2 regions of the Pilosibacter rotomagensis genome follow, and region 1 is predicted to be linked to the other one. Evidence: a T-box and tRNA genes for the amino acid it is inferred to sense, from the RefSeq annotation. Region 1 holds a T-box; the other holds one or more tRNA genes.
The links. The T-box of region 1 lies ahead of leuS (leucine--tRNA ligase). A T-box ahead of a tRNA ligase gene usually reads a tRNA of that ligase, here a tRNA-Leu.
Positions count from the first base shown of each region.

Region 1 (7,055 bases):
CCCGTCTTTCACATTTTAAATATTATCAATCTTCATAGTGGCAGTTGCCAAGGTAGTGCTGTGCGCCCTTGTGAAGCTTGAATCCCTTTAAGTCTGCGCGGACACCGACATTGTCGTTTTTGTAGTATAACGGACACCACGGGGAGATCTCGTGGAGGTATACCTGAAGCTCTTTATAGAACTCCATACGCTTGGTATCGTCACTCTCTTTCTGCGCGTTGATGATCAGCTCATCGACTTTGTCATCGGTTAAGAATGCACGGTTACCGGTTGCTCCATGGTTTCCGGAATAGAATAACTGGTAAGTACTTCCATCCGCGTCGAAGCTTGAATTCGACCATCCGAGGAGGAACATCTCATGCTCACCTGCATTTAAGGAATCGAGAAGAGCGCCCCACTCATAGGTAGAGATATCAACCGTGATTCCAACCTCTGCAAGCTGGGCCTGAATGATCTGGGCGGAACGGGTACGAACGTCGCCGTTTACATAGATCTTGCATTCGAATCCATTCGGATAACCGGCTTCCGCAAGAAGTTCTTTCGCCTTCGCCGGATCATACGGATAAGCTTCCACCTCGTCGGTCCAGCCCGGGATCATCGAATTGATGTAGCTGTTTGCTACAGTTCCACGACCCTCAATGATCGTATCAACAAATGTCTGTTTATCCAGCGCGTAATTGATCGCCTGTCTGACTCTCACATCCTTGAATTTCTCTTTTGTCGTATTCATACCGAGATATTCGATGGAAGAAGACGTCTGGCTCAACAGCGTCACATCCGGATTTGCCTCGATGTTCGCACAGTCTGTCGCGTCAACGTTCCATACAAGATCGACCTCTCCTGCCTCAAGGGCAATGGCGCGGGCGCTTCCCTCCGGGATCACGCGGCAGGTGATCGTTGTAGTGATCGGCATCTCACCCCAGTATTTTTCGTTTCTTGCCAGGGTGTAGTGGTCGTTCGGAACCCACTCGGTAACTGTGAACTCACCGGATCCGAGAATATTGTCAACATCACCGTAAGACTCTCCCGCTGCTGTGACCGCTGCCTCGGAAACAATACTAAGGTTCGACGAAGTAACAATGGTCTTAAATGCCGCATATGGCTGTGTCAGCTTGAAGGTAACATGGTGATCGTCATCTGCGATAACCTCTTCGATCTTGGAGGTATTGGATTTCGTCTTCGGCATATCCTTCGCACGGTCAAATGTAAACTTTACATCCTTCGCTGTAACCGGAGTGCCATCGGAGAAGCATGCGTCCTGTCTCAGGGTGAAGGTATATTCCGTGTCACTCTTCATCTCGTAGCTCTCTGCCAGATCCGGAACAAGGTTGCCATCATCATCGACATCCATCAAGGTACTGTACACATGTTTCATAAGTACACCGGAAGTGGTATCCTGCTGTCCTGCCGGATCCAGGGTCACAACGTCAGAGGCCTGGGCAAAGACGATATCTGTCTTTGTGATATTTCCGCCGCCGGAGCTTTCCGCTGTTGCCTGAGTCTCACTGCCGCCTGCCGCCGCGGTCGTTGCCGCTGCATTGTTTCCGCCTCCGCACGCTGTCAGCACCATTGCTGCTCCGACAACGGCTGCCACCGATCTCGCTGCTGTTCTTTTTTTCATTCACATGCCCTCCTTCAAGTTATTTCTGTTTCGTCAGAGTGTTGTTGGTAATCGTTGAATGTAAATATTTACTATACCTATATATACACTCTTTTCTGAATTTCATGATTAAAGAATATCATTTTCTAACATCTTTGTCAATAAAGTTTTCCTTTCTGCGTATTTTTTGTTTAATTTGTTTGTTTTATTTGGTTTCAGCCTTTCTATAGTCATAATCTGTTTACAATTTGTTCAAAATTAACAAAAGGAGGTTTCCGGCATGTATAGTAAATACTAACATTTCGGCAGTGAAAAAGGGCGGGACCGCAAGGATCCCGCCCGGAATTTTTTCAAATACTTATATTGGCACGAATTTTTCAGATGATCCGACAGTTTCTGTCACTCCATCTTATTTTACAACAAGGTTTACAATCTTCTTCGGAACATAGATCTCCTTCACGATGTTTCCGGTGATCTTTCCTTCTACCGCAGCTTTACCTGCAGCGATCGCATCCTCTTTTGCGATGTCAGCCGGAACCATGATGACCGCTTTTACCTTACCGTTTACCTGTACGGCAACCTCGATCTCATCGTCCTTCATGGCTTCCTCATCGCACTCCGGCCATGTTGCATGGAATACGCTGTCCGTGCCGCCGAGTTCTCTCCAGAGTTCCTCGCCAAGATGCGGTGTGAACGGAGCCAGTAAGATCACGAATGTCTTTAATGTCTCCTTGTCGATTCCGCCCTCTCTCTTCGCAACGTCTGTGAGCTTGTTGCAGTACTCCATGAATCCGGATACTACGGTATTCAGGCTGAACTGGTTGAAACGTGTCTCGATATCGTAGACAAGCTTGTGGCGGAGCTTCACCATCTCCTTTGTCTCCTTGATATCCTTGTCCTTGCTGTCCATCACAAGGTTGTAGAAACGATTTAAGAATCTGGCAACGCCCTCGATTCCTCTGTCGTCCCACTCGGCATCCAGCTCCGGCGGTCCAACGAAGAGCTCGTACATTCTTAACGCATCACAACCGTAATCTCTTACAAGATCATCCGGGGAAACAACGTTTCCTTTGGACTTACTCATCTTGATACCGTTCTTGCCGGTGATCATACCCTGGTTGAACAGCTTCTTGAACGGCTCATCGAAGTCGATCACTCCGATATCGTATAAGAACTTCGTGTAGAATCTGGAATACAGAAGGTGAAGAACGGCATGCTCAACACCGCCGATATACATATCTACCGGAAGGTACTTGTCTGCTTTCTCTTTAGATACAAGTTCCTTGTCGTTCTTGTTATCTACATAACGTAAGAAGTACCAGGAGGAACCAGCCCACTGAGGCATTGTGTTTGTCTCACGTTTTGCCGGAGCGCCGCAGCACGGGCATGTGGTGTTTACCCAGGAGTCGATCGCCGCAAGCGGGGACTCACCGGTACCGGTCGGCTGATAGCTCTCAACCTCCGGAAGTTTTAACGGAAGCTGATCCTCCGGGACCGGAACATTGCCGCACTTCGGGCAGTGAACGATCGGGATCGGCTCGCCCCAGTAACGCTGACGGGAGAATACCCAGTCACGGAGCTTGTAGTTCACAGTCTTCTTACCAATACCCATCTTCTCGATGATGTGCGGAGCTTCTTTCTTTAATACGGAGGACTCCATGCCGTTCCACTCACCGGAATTGATCATGGTTCCCTTCGCGTCTGTGTAAGCTTCTGTCATGTTCTCGATCTCTTTGCCGTCCTGGGCGATGACCTGGATGATCGGGAGACCAAATTTCTTTGCAAACTCAAAGTCACGGTCGTCGTGTGCCGGTACGCACATGATCGCTCCGGTACCGTAGTCAGCGAGAACATAATCAGACAGCCAGATCGGAACTTCCTTGCCGTTTAACGGGTTGATCGCATAGGATCCTGTGAAGACGCCTGTCTTTTCCTTGCCCTGGAGACGGTCTACGTTGGACTTCATGGAAGCGTCGAAGATGTACTTCTCAACAGCCTCTCTTGTCTCGTCCGTTGCAAGCTCTTTTGCAAGCTTATGCTCCGGGGAGAGTACCATAAAGGTTGCGCCGTGGAGCGTATCCGGTCTTGTCGTGTAGACGGTGATCTTCTCATCACGTCCTTTAACCGGGAAATCCACCTCTGCACCGTAGGATTTGCCAATCCAGTCTGTCTGCATCTTTTTAACCTTCTCCGGCCAGTCGAGCTTGTCGAGGTCGTTTAAGAGACGGTCTGCGTATGCGGTGATCTTTAACATCCACTGGCGGAGGTTCTTCTTTGTAACCGGTGTACCGCAGCGCTCGCAGCAGCCGTTTACAACTTCCTCGTTCGCAAGGCCTGTCTTACAGGACGGGCACCAGTTGATCGGGAATTCCTTCTCGTATGCAAGACCTTTTTTGAACATCTGTACGAAGATCCACTGGGTCCATTTGTAGAAGGACGGATCTGTCGTGTTTACTTCCATATCCCAGTCATAGAGCGCCGCGATCTGGTTGATCTGACGTTTGATATTTTTGATATTGGACGCTGTGGAGATTGCCGGATGAACGCCCATCTTGATCGCGTAGTTCTCAGCCGGAAGACCGAATGCGTCCCATCCCATCGGATGGATCACATATTTGCCCTTTAATAACTGATAACGGCTCCATACATCGGAGATTACATAACCTCTCCAGTGACCTACATGAAGTCCGCTGCCAGACGGATATGGGAACATATCCAGGCAGTAATATTTTTCTTTCTTTCCATCATTGACATTGATCGGATTCTTTTCCCAGTTCTCACGCCATTTGCTCTCAATGGCGGTGTGGTTGTACTGTGCCATGACGATTTTCTCCTCCATTTCATATCGTTGAAGGCGGTACAGAAATACGCTCCGCGGATTTCGCCCGCCGCCGCTGCATTTACCAGAATCCAGGAAGATCCTGATTCTGTTTCATTGCCCCTGAGCGCCCTTTAAAGACGTCCGGCAATAAAAAAAGTCCCTCTATCTCTATCATTTTTATAGAGACGTGGGGGACTTACATTCTCACGCGGTACCACTCTATTTCATACTGGGTCTTCACCCGTATGCACTCTTTTTCCGATAACGGCGGAAACCGGCAATGCCTACCAAGAATACCGACGGGCAGTGCCTCGTTTTTCACTGCTTACGCCCACTTTTTCAGCATGCTGCTCCGAGGCGAGTTCGGAAAGCTTCTGGATGCTGCCTCGCACCGGCCGGCAGTTCTCTGTGCTCCGTATTCTCTCTTACTGGTCCTCTTCGACGCATTTTAACTCAATAAATTTACCATAGAATCCAGGTTATGTCAAGGTTTCAGAAAACCGATTGACTTTTTCCGGATTCTTATATAGTATGGAAGAACAGGTCTCTGCTTGAGATTCCATCAGAAAAAGCGGCATTTCGGCATTTTTTCATCTGGCAGCCGCAAAAGACAAGGGGGAATATCTATGGAATATGTCCACAATCTCATCTGGCTCTGCCCGCTCCTCTTTATTGCGGGATTTATCGACTCCATCGCTGGTGGAGGCGGATTGATTGCGCTCCCGGCCTATATGATGTGCGGAATGCCGATCTACTACGTCTACGGCTGCAATAAATTCCAGTGTGCCTTCGGAAGCACCGTGGCGGCATGGAAATACTTTAAAAACGGCTGTCTCGACCTTAAGATCACGCTGATCAGCGCAGTGACCGCCTTTCTCTCCTCCATGCTCGGCACGAGGATCATTTTCTACCTGAAGGAGGAGCAGATCCGTTCCATGTTGATGGTTCTTCTTCCGCTCACCGCGATCCTTGTGATCTTTATGAAGAATGCTTGGAACTATACGGACACACGGAAATCCCTGACGGTTCCTGTCGCCCTGAAGGCGCTCCTCATCGGCATGACCCTCGGTCTCTATGACAGTATGTACGGTCCGGGCGGCGGAACGATCGCGATGCTGCTCTTTACCTTCCTGTTAAAATATGATATCCGCACCGCCTCCGGAAACGCGAAGCTCACGCTGATCGTCTCCAACTACACGGCGCTTCTCTCCTACGTTCTTTCCGGAAACGTGCTGTACGCCATTGCAGTTCCATGCGCATTCTGCAATGTTCTCGGAAACTATCTAGGCGCCGGTTTCGCCATCAAAAACGGTGCAAAGATCATCCGTCCGGTGATGATCTGTGTGGTGACGGTATTGATCATCAAGATCATTCTTGGAAAATAAGAATAACACGGGAAGTAGCCTCTAAAAGTACCCTTCCCTTTACCCCATAAATTCTGTGCGGCCGGGGATCTTCATGATAGTTTTTGTCGGTCGTTTCCTTCTTGAAGAACATTGGAAACTATTAGTATTGGCAGAACTGCCTGTTTTGAGTTAGAATAAATGTGTGTTATTTCTTCATTACAGATTAATTTAACACAAAAAGAGGACCTTGGATTCATTATGAACCCTTGGTCCTTCTTTCTTCAGAACGATATTATTTCTACCGGACATGATCGTAACGGTTTTCTCCTTCAACATCGATCCGTCTCCAGGCGCCTAGTTAAATCCGAAGAATTTCTGCGCGATCTTATATCCCGCGATGGAGAGGGATCTTCCGCCTTTTCCCGGAAGGTTCATGCCCTGTCCCAAGAAGCCCCAGCGGAGTCGCAGGTAGAGCGCCGGATTGGATTTCTTTAACTCTTCCCACAATGCTTTTTTCTTTGCCATATTCTCCTCGCTGCCGGACTTGATCGCGAGGATCGAGCAGATGACCATCATGATCTCTAAGTAACGGACCATATAGTGGCGGAGCTTCTTATTCTGGATCTTCGTCACATCATAGTAGCCAAGCATCAGCTTCGTCACGCGGATCTGCTGGTCGATTCTTCCGATCATGACCTGTTCATTGACAGACTGGTCGGAGCGGCCGATAAAGTAGCGGTAGAAGTTCACATCCAGGTAGTACATCGTATGTACATGCGGGAGCGGCTCGTAGACGAAGATATTGTCCACGTAGAATGTGTGCTCCGGGAGCTCCAGTTTACAGTCTCTCAAAAGTTCCGTTCTGTAAACGACAGAATGCATCAGGATATACTGTCCTGCAACGAACACCTTCACATCGCTCCAGGTAAAGATCTCGTTCTTCGGAAGCGCCAGATTATAGTTCATGACTTTCTTGTGCTTCGCGCCCTGTTTCTCATAGACAAAGTTTGTGATCAGCATATCCAGGGTATCTTTTCCGTAAACAAAGCGGCGCAGGGTGTCGAGCACCTGCCTGTAGGCCTGCTCATTTACCCAGTCATCACTGTCCACAACCTTAAAATAGATTCCGGTCGCGGCCTTTAATCCCGCGTTAACCGCAGCGCCGTGTCCACCGTTCTCCTGGTGGATCGCCTTACAGATACCCGGATATTCTTTCTCATAACGGTCAGCGATCTCCGCCGTATTGTCTTTTGTGGAACCATCATCCACGATCAGGATCTCCACCTCG
Region 1 covers NZ_CM170323.1:1,698,891-1,705,945, reverse strand. The annotation lists gene ACI3EW_RS07550 (ABC transporter substrate-binding protein) at 26-1,621, opposite strand; gene leuS (leucine--tRNA ligase) at 2,010-4,421, opposite strand; T-box leader at 4,600-4,872, opposite strand; gene ACI3EW_RS07540 (sulfite exporter TauE/SafE family protein) at 5,048-5,806, shown strand; gene ACI3EW_RS07535 (glycosyltransferase family 2 protein) at 6,122-7,055, opposite strand, start outside.

Region 2 (7,055 bases), 1.3 Mb from region 1:
GACCAGATATGCTTTTCCGCCTGCATTCTCTTCTGCCGGGCAGCCATAGTAACGGATCGTTCCGCTCATATGGTTCTCTTCCATATACGTTTTTAAGGAATCCACCGCAGCCACGGAAGCTGTTCCGAGCAGATGATGACCGCAGCCATGTCCGTTCGTCTTTCCCGGGATCGGGCAGCGTTCCAGGTTGTCTGCTTCCTGCTGAAGACTGGAAAGTGCATCAAACTCACCCAGGAATGCGAGGATCGGCTTTCCGTTTCCCCATTCAGCGATAAATGCGGTCTCTTCCCCTGCAAGATCCGATTTGACAGAGAATCCTCTGGATTTCAAAAACTCCTGCTGAAGTTTTGAGGACTCATATTCCTGAAATCTCGGCTCCGCAAAGCCCCAGATCGCGTCGCTAATCTTTGTGTATTCGCTGCTCCTCTGATCGATCGTCGCTCCGATCTCTTTTCTGAAATCTGTTCCCATATATATGTACTCCTTTCTATTGTCTGCCTTATTCATTCGCACACTTGCCGTTCGCCACAACCGTGCAAGCACGTTTCTGGCTCACTTTCGCTCTCTTGATTCGCATGAACTTATCGTTCATGCGCACACTCGCCGTTCGCCATAATCGTGCAAGCACGTTTCTGGCTCACTTTCGCTCTCTTGATTCGCATGAACTTATCGTTCATGCGCACACTCGCCGTTCGCCACAACCGTGCAAGCACGTTTCTGGCTCACTTTCGCTCGTGTCATTCGTGTCTCTTCCCTGTTACGGTTTCGGTTATGATTTTCCAGACGGTAACTGCATTTACCATCGGCTCCGCGAACGAATTCTCATCAAAGGCCTTCTTCGGACTTACCTGGTTCATGAGGACTGCCAGCGCTTTTTTCTTTTCCGCGGTATCTTCCACCAGACAAGCAGTTCCGTTTCCACAGATACTCTCAAAACTCGTCGTAGACTTGCAGGCTGTATCATAATTGATCGTCAGGACATTCGCCCCGTAAATGCAATATGAGACATTGGGATTTTCTCTGATCCTGTCGAGTTTTGTTCCCTCTTTCGCTCCATGGAAGTACAGGATCAGCTTCCCGTCTTCCACTTCCGCTCCGTAATTCAGCGGAATCAAATAAGGACATGGCTCATCGTGGAACGCAACGGTACACACAGTTTCCCGCTTTGCGATCGACACGATATCAGCCATGTCCTTCAATTCTCTGTCTTTTCTTCTCATCCAGACCTCCATTCCAGCCGCCGGATACCGCACTTTCCCTGTCTGCTTCTTTCAGATATATTCAGACTATATTGCAGAAAAAGCACGATCCGCCAGACTTTCCGTAAGATGAGACTATCATATCATAAATTTTTTTATCCCACAAGCAGTATACGATCGTTTAAAATACCACCTGGACCAGAAACATATAGAACACTGTCCCAACCGCGATGCTGAGCAGCGTATTCCGTTTCCAGACATGGAGTCTGACAACAGCAGCAGACGCCAGAATTTCCGGGATCCCGTGCGTTCCCGCGAACAGATTCATATTTTTCAGGCAGTACACCACCAGCATTCCCATGATCGCATACGGAAGAACTCCGGACAGATATGTGATATATCCCGGAACCTCCTTCTTGCCGCCAAACACCAGAAACGGCAGAAACCTCAAAAGCATCGTCACACCGGCGCACACTGCGATCAGCGCTGCCGCTCTCAAATCTATCATCCGTTATCCTCTCTCCTTCCTGACTGGACATTTTCCTGCCAGACCAGTTTCATATGTTTCCCACCCAGTCAGAGTTTTCGTTCTTTCATATGCAAATTTTTCAGAAGCGTATCAGAATCATGCTGTTCTCTGAGCACTTTCTGTTCTCCTTCTCCCTCGCATCACCGTCAGGATCACCGTGATCGAGATCATCGACGGGATCAGGAACGAGGACGGTCCGAACACCAGCAGGCAGAGTGCCGATGCTGCCACTCCGGCAATTGCGCTTCTGTGATCCTTTGTACTCTTCCACTGTTCGGTAAACACCACAAGAAACAGCGCCGTCATGGAAAAGTCGATTCCCTCCGTATTAATGTTCAGCACGCTTCCGAGTACTGAGCCAAGCACCGTTCCGAATACCCAGTAGATCTGATCCAGCAGCGATACCAGAAAGAAGTATTTTTTCTCCTCCACGCCTTCCGGCACATCCCCGCTGCACACCAGCGAATACGTCTCATCTGTCAGCGCAAAGATCAGATACGGCTTATACGGCTTCGTATCTTTGTACCGTTCCACCATGGAGATCCCGTAGAATAAATGCCGCGCATTGACCATAAGTGTCATAAGCGCCGCCGAGATCAGGGACGCACCTCCCGTTATCAGATCGATCGCCACATACTGCATCGATCCGGCGTAAATAAACACGCTCATGGCGATCGCCCAGAAAACGCCGTATCCTTTTGCCCCGAGCAGCATTCCGAATCCCATTCCCAGGACGATATAGCCCGCCATGACCGGGATCGACCGCTTCCATGCATACCGAAATGTCATCTTTCTTCTCCTGTTTTATCTCACAATCACGTCTGTCCGTTTTCCCTCTATCAGCCGGCATGACAGTTATCGGAATTTTCTGTAATTTTTATAACTCCGTCCATTGTAAAATGCAACTATAATCTATCCGATCTTTGAAAATTTCTTCATAATACCGATAAATTCCAGAACCAGTGCTGATGGATTCTCCGCATACACGATCCCATATGGCACTGTGTAATCCCATTCACAGAGAATCGTGACTAACGATGGGTGAAGCTCTGCCCAGGTTCCGATCGTGACCATGACACTGTTGGTCCGGTCGCACTGATTGAATACTCCGGTGCCATAAGATGCAACATCCTGAATGTGGATCTGCGGATGATTTTTTTCGATCTCATCCCTCAGTGCATCTATAAATTTCGTGTCTCCGCGCTCTACCATCAGAAGATTTTCGCCGTAGAGATCCGGCAGACGGAGTTTTTTCCTGGAGGACAGCGGATTTTGCCTGGGAACCGCACAGCAGAGCGGGATCTCCGTCAACGGTAAGATCTGGCAGCGGCGCTTCCATCTGGTAGATGGATAGATCCCCGCCACAATATCAAGATCTTTTCCCAGATTTTCTAACACATTCAGCCACTCCGGATAAGTGTCATCAAAGGGAACGATCTGAAGCTGGATCCCCGGATAGTCCCTGCTGACAGACGACCACAGGTCAACAATTGTTTTACACGGACGAAGCAGTGAGTGTGCCGATCGTGATCCGCCGTGCTCACGCCGTTACTCCGCTGACCGCCGTTCAAAGTGAATATTCGATGATGGAGCGCATCATCGAAAATCTCGCCGATGTGGAACTGACCGATCAGGAATTTAAGCGGATCGAGGAGGCACTCTCCGAAATCACGATTCACGGAAACTGCACCGATGCGGATATCGCCAGACTTAAGAATATGCGTTAAAAACAGATTGCCTCCGACAACGCTCCCTGTCTCTTTTTAACCTCACACCCTCATCCGATGCACAAAAAGTCCTTCTTTCCATGTGTAAAAGGAAAGAGGGATTGATCTATTAAATAAAAAAAAGAAGCCTGTAAATACAAGCTTCTTTCATGCCGGTGACCGGACTTGAACCGGTACGGGGTTGCCCCCGAGGGATTTTAAGTCCCTTGCGTCTGCCTATTCCGCCACACCGGCAGACATATAAATATGTCGATGATGGTTTCCCATCGAGTGGGACCTATAGGGCTCGAACCTATGACCCTCTGCTTGTAAGGCAGATGCTCTCCCAGCTGAGCTAAGATCCCAGATATGAAATTTAAAATCCTTATTTCTAAGGAAGCGACCCGGATGGGATTCGAACCCACGACCTCCGCCGTGACAGGGCGGCGCTCTAACCAGCTGAGCCACCGGGCCAAAATATTTTTATCAATAGTATGAACCTTTTACCAGGTAGAGTGGACCTTCAGGGACTTGAACCCGGGACCGACCGGTTATGAGCCGGTTGCTCTAACCAACTGAGCTAAAGGTCCATAAGTTTAGGACTGAAAGCCGATGATCGGACTCGAACCGATAACCTGCTGATTACAAATCAGCTGCTCTGCCAATTGAGCCACATCGGCACATCAATGACCCCAAGGGGATTCGGACCCCTGTTACCGCCGTGAAAGGGCGATGTCTTAACCGCTTGACCATGGGGCCGCGTTCTCATTATTTGTACCAGCAGCTCAATATTGAAACTGGCAAAATAAAAACTCCCCGAGTAGGACTCGAACCTACGACAGCGCGGTTAACAGCCGCGTGCTCTACCGACTGAGCTATCGAGGAATATTTCCTTTGTTCTTGAGCTGTTCCTTAAGAACAGTGCTATTATATAATATGATTTCGCATCTGTCAACCCATTTTTTCATATTTTTTGAAAAATTTCTACACTTTCTTTTTGCAGCTTTCCAGCCCCGGATCATCAGCTCGCTGCTCCTCTCCTGCCTGGAATTCACGCTGAACACACATGAAATCCGATGTGTAATTTCAATCGGCATAAGTTCACCAATTCTTCTCAGAATTACTGTACTCTGCTTTGGTCGCGAACCATTCCCACTAAAGTACATGATTTCATGCTGTACATTTTTCGGATATACTGATATCATAAAAGGAACTTACCGGTAAGCATTCCAGGTTTACCGGTCATTCTCAACAGCAATTCTATATACATATATGGAGGAGATCAATCATGGATGAACGTTTAAAGCAGCAGCTCGACTTTACACTGGAGATCGATAAGGAGAAAAATATTTTCCGCCAGACGCATCTTTCCGGTCACGGCCGACGTGAAAATGATGCTGAACATGCCTGGCATATGGCGATCATGGCATATCTTTTGCGCGAATATGCAAATGAACCCGTTGATATTGCAAAAGTCATGCTGATGTGCCTGATCCACGATATCGTCGAGATCGATGCCGGAGATACTTTCGCATACGACGAAGAAGGATTAAAGTCCCAAAAAGCCCGCGAAGATGCCGCAAAGGAACGGATCTTTTCTATTCTGCCGGACGACCAGAAAAAGGATCTCACCGCACTCTTTGATGAGTTTGAATACTGCGAAACTCCAGAGTCCAGATACGCTCACGCCATGGATAATATCCAGCCGCTCCTCCTAAACCACAGTAACAACGGCGATGACTGGAAGCAGCACCAGACCACTTCCGCACAGGTTTATGGCCGCCATGCAAAGACAAAACTCGGCTCTGAGCGCCTGTACGAGCTTGCCGATCAGATGATCCAGGATGCGATCCAAAAAGGATTTATCCAGAAATAATTTCCAGATATCCAGACAGCATGTAAATCTGCTCAGTGCATCCCCTCTGCCTCTGTGGTTTTTGCTGCTGTCGGATGTCTATTGATGCCGCTGATCTCATGGATGCCTCACACGGTCGATTCCAATAATCTTCATTTTTCCGACAAACTTCATTTTTGCACGAGTGCACATCATTAGCACATCGTGCTTTTTTTATTTAACAGAAAGTATCGAAGACCTTCCTGATAAAAAAATGAAAACACACTTTGCAAGTTTCCTCTTGTCATATCGCGACAGTCGCCAAGGTCTCGCGTAGGCGCGGACTTTAGCTCGTTGTTCGCGCAAAATAAAAAGACCAGACATCTCTGCCTGGTCTACTCACACATACCTTCAAAACCACATATTGAACTTCATCAACCTTTGAATCTTCACTTGACCTTCCTGGATAAGCCCTCGACCGATTAGTAACAGTCAGCTCCATGCATTACTGCACTTCCACCTCTGCCCTATCTACCTCGTCGTCTTCAAGGGGTCTTACTTCTTAACGAATGGGATATCTCATCTTGAGGGGGGCTTCACGCTTAGATGCCTTCAGCGTTTATCCCTGCCAGACTTGGCTACCCGGCCATGAGCTTAGCAGCTCAACCGGTACACCAGCGGTCCGTCCATCCCGGTCCTCTCGTACTAAGGACAGCTCCTCTCAAATATCCTCCGCCTGCGCCGGATAGGGACCGAACTGTCTCACGACGTTCTGAACCCAGCTCGCGTACCGCTTTAATGGGCGAACAGCCCAACCCTTGGGACCTACTTCAGCCCCAGGATGCGATGAGCCGACATCGAGGTGCCAAACCACTCCGTCGATGTGAACTCTTGGGAGTGATAAGCCTGTTATCCCCAGGGTAGCTTTTATCCGTTGAGCGATGGCAATCCCACTTTCATACCACCGGATCACTAAGTCCTAGTTTCCTACCTGCTCGACCCGTCGGTCTCGCAGTCAAGCTCCCTTCTGCCTTTGCACTCTTCGAATGGTTTCCAACCATTCTGAGGGAACCTTTGAGCGCCTCCGATACCCTTTCGGAGGCGACCGCCCCAGTCAAACTCCCCACCTGACATTGTCCCCGATCCAGATCATGGACCATGGTTAGAAACCCAGTAACGCAAGGGTGGTATCCCAACAGCGGCTCATATGAAACCGGAGTTCCATACTCATAGCCTCCCACCTATCCTGTGCATGCATTACCGAATCCCAGTATCAAGCTGGAGTAAAGCTCCATGGGGTCTTTCCGTCCTGGCGCAGGTAACCAGCATCTTCACTGGTATTTCAATTTCACCGGGTGCATTGTCGAGACAGCGCTCAAATCATTACGCCTTTCGTGCGGGTCGGAACTTACCCGACAAGGAATTTCGCTACCTTAGGACCGTTATAGTTACGGCCGCCGTTTACTGGGGCTTCAATTCAAAGCTTCGATTGCTCTAACCTCTCCTCTTAACCTTCCAGCACCGGGCAGGCGTCAGCCCATATACATCACCTTACGGTTTCGCATAGACCTGTGTTTTTGCTAAACAGTTGCTTGAGCCTATTCTCTGCGGCCAGATCTCTCTGGCACCCCTTATCCCGAAGTTACGGGGTCATTTTGCCGAGTTCCTTAACAATGCTTCTCCCGCCGGCCTTAGGATTCTCTCCTCATCCACCTGTGTCGGTTTACGGTACGGGCACATGATACACAATAGCGGCTTTTCTCGGCAGCTGGAATCGGATGCTTCCC
Region 2 covers NZ_CM170323.1:3,019,461-3,026,515, forward strand. The annotation lists gene ACI3EW_RS13545 (M20 family metallopeptidase) at 1-471, opposite strand, end outside; gene ACI3EW_RS13550 (pyridoxamine 5'-phosphate oxidase family protein) at 738-1,220, opposite strand; gene ACI3EW_RS13555 (branched-chain amino acid transporter permease) at 1,381-1,707, opposite strand; gene ACI3EW_RS13560 (AzlC family ABC transporter permease) at 1,825-2,517, opposite strand; gene ACI3EW_RS13565 (LysR family transcriptional regulator substrate-binding protein) at 2,641-3,240, opposite strand; gene ACI3EW_RS13570 (hypothetical protein) at 3,219-3,455, shown strand; tRNA gene ACI3EW_RS13575 (tRNA-Leu) at 3,606-3,689, opposite strand; tRNA gene ACI3EW_RS13580 (tRNA-Val) at 3,727-3,799, opposite strand; tRNA gene ACI3EW_RS13585 (tRNA-Asp) at 3,835-3,908, opposite strand; tRNA gene ACI3EW_RS13590 (tRNA-Ile) at 3,951-4,024, opposite strand; tRNA gene ACI3EW_RS13595 (tRNA-Thr) at 4,042-4,114, opposite strand; tRNA gene ACI3EW_RS13600 (tRNA-Glu) at 4,122-4,193, opposite strand; tRNA gene ACI3EW_RS13605 (tRNA-Asn) at 4,247-4,319, opposite strand; gene ACI3EW_RS13610 (HD domain-containing protein) at 4,723-5,310, shown strand; rRNA gene ACI3EW_RS13615 (23S ribosomal RNA) at 5,731-7,055, opposite strand, start outside.
Region 2: it has a tRNA-Leu gene. The T-box ahead of leuS (leucine--tRNA ligase) is inferred to sense a tRNA for this amino acid. The anticodon was not compared.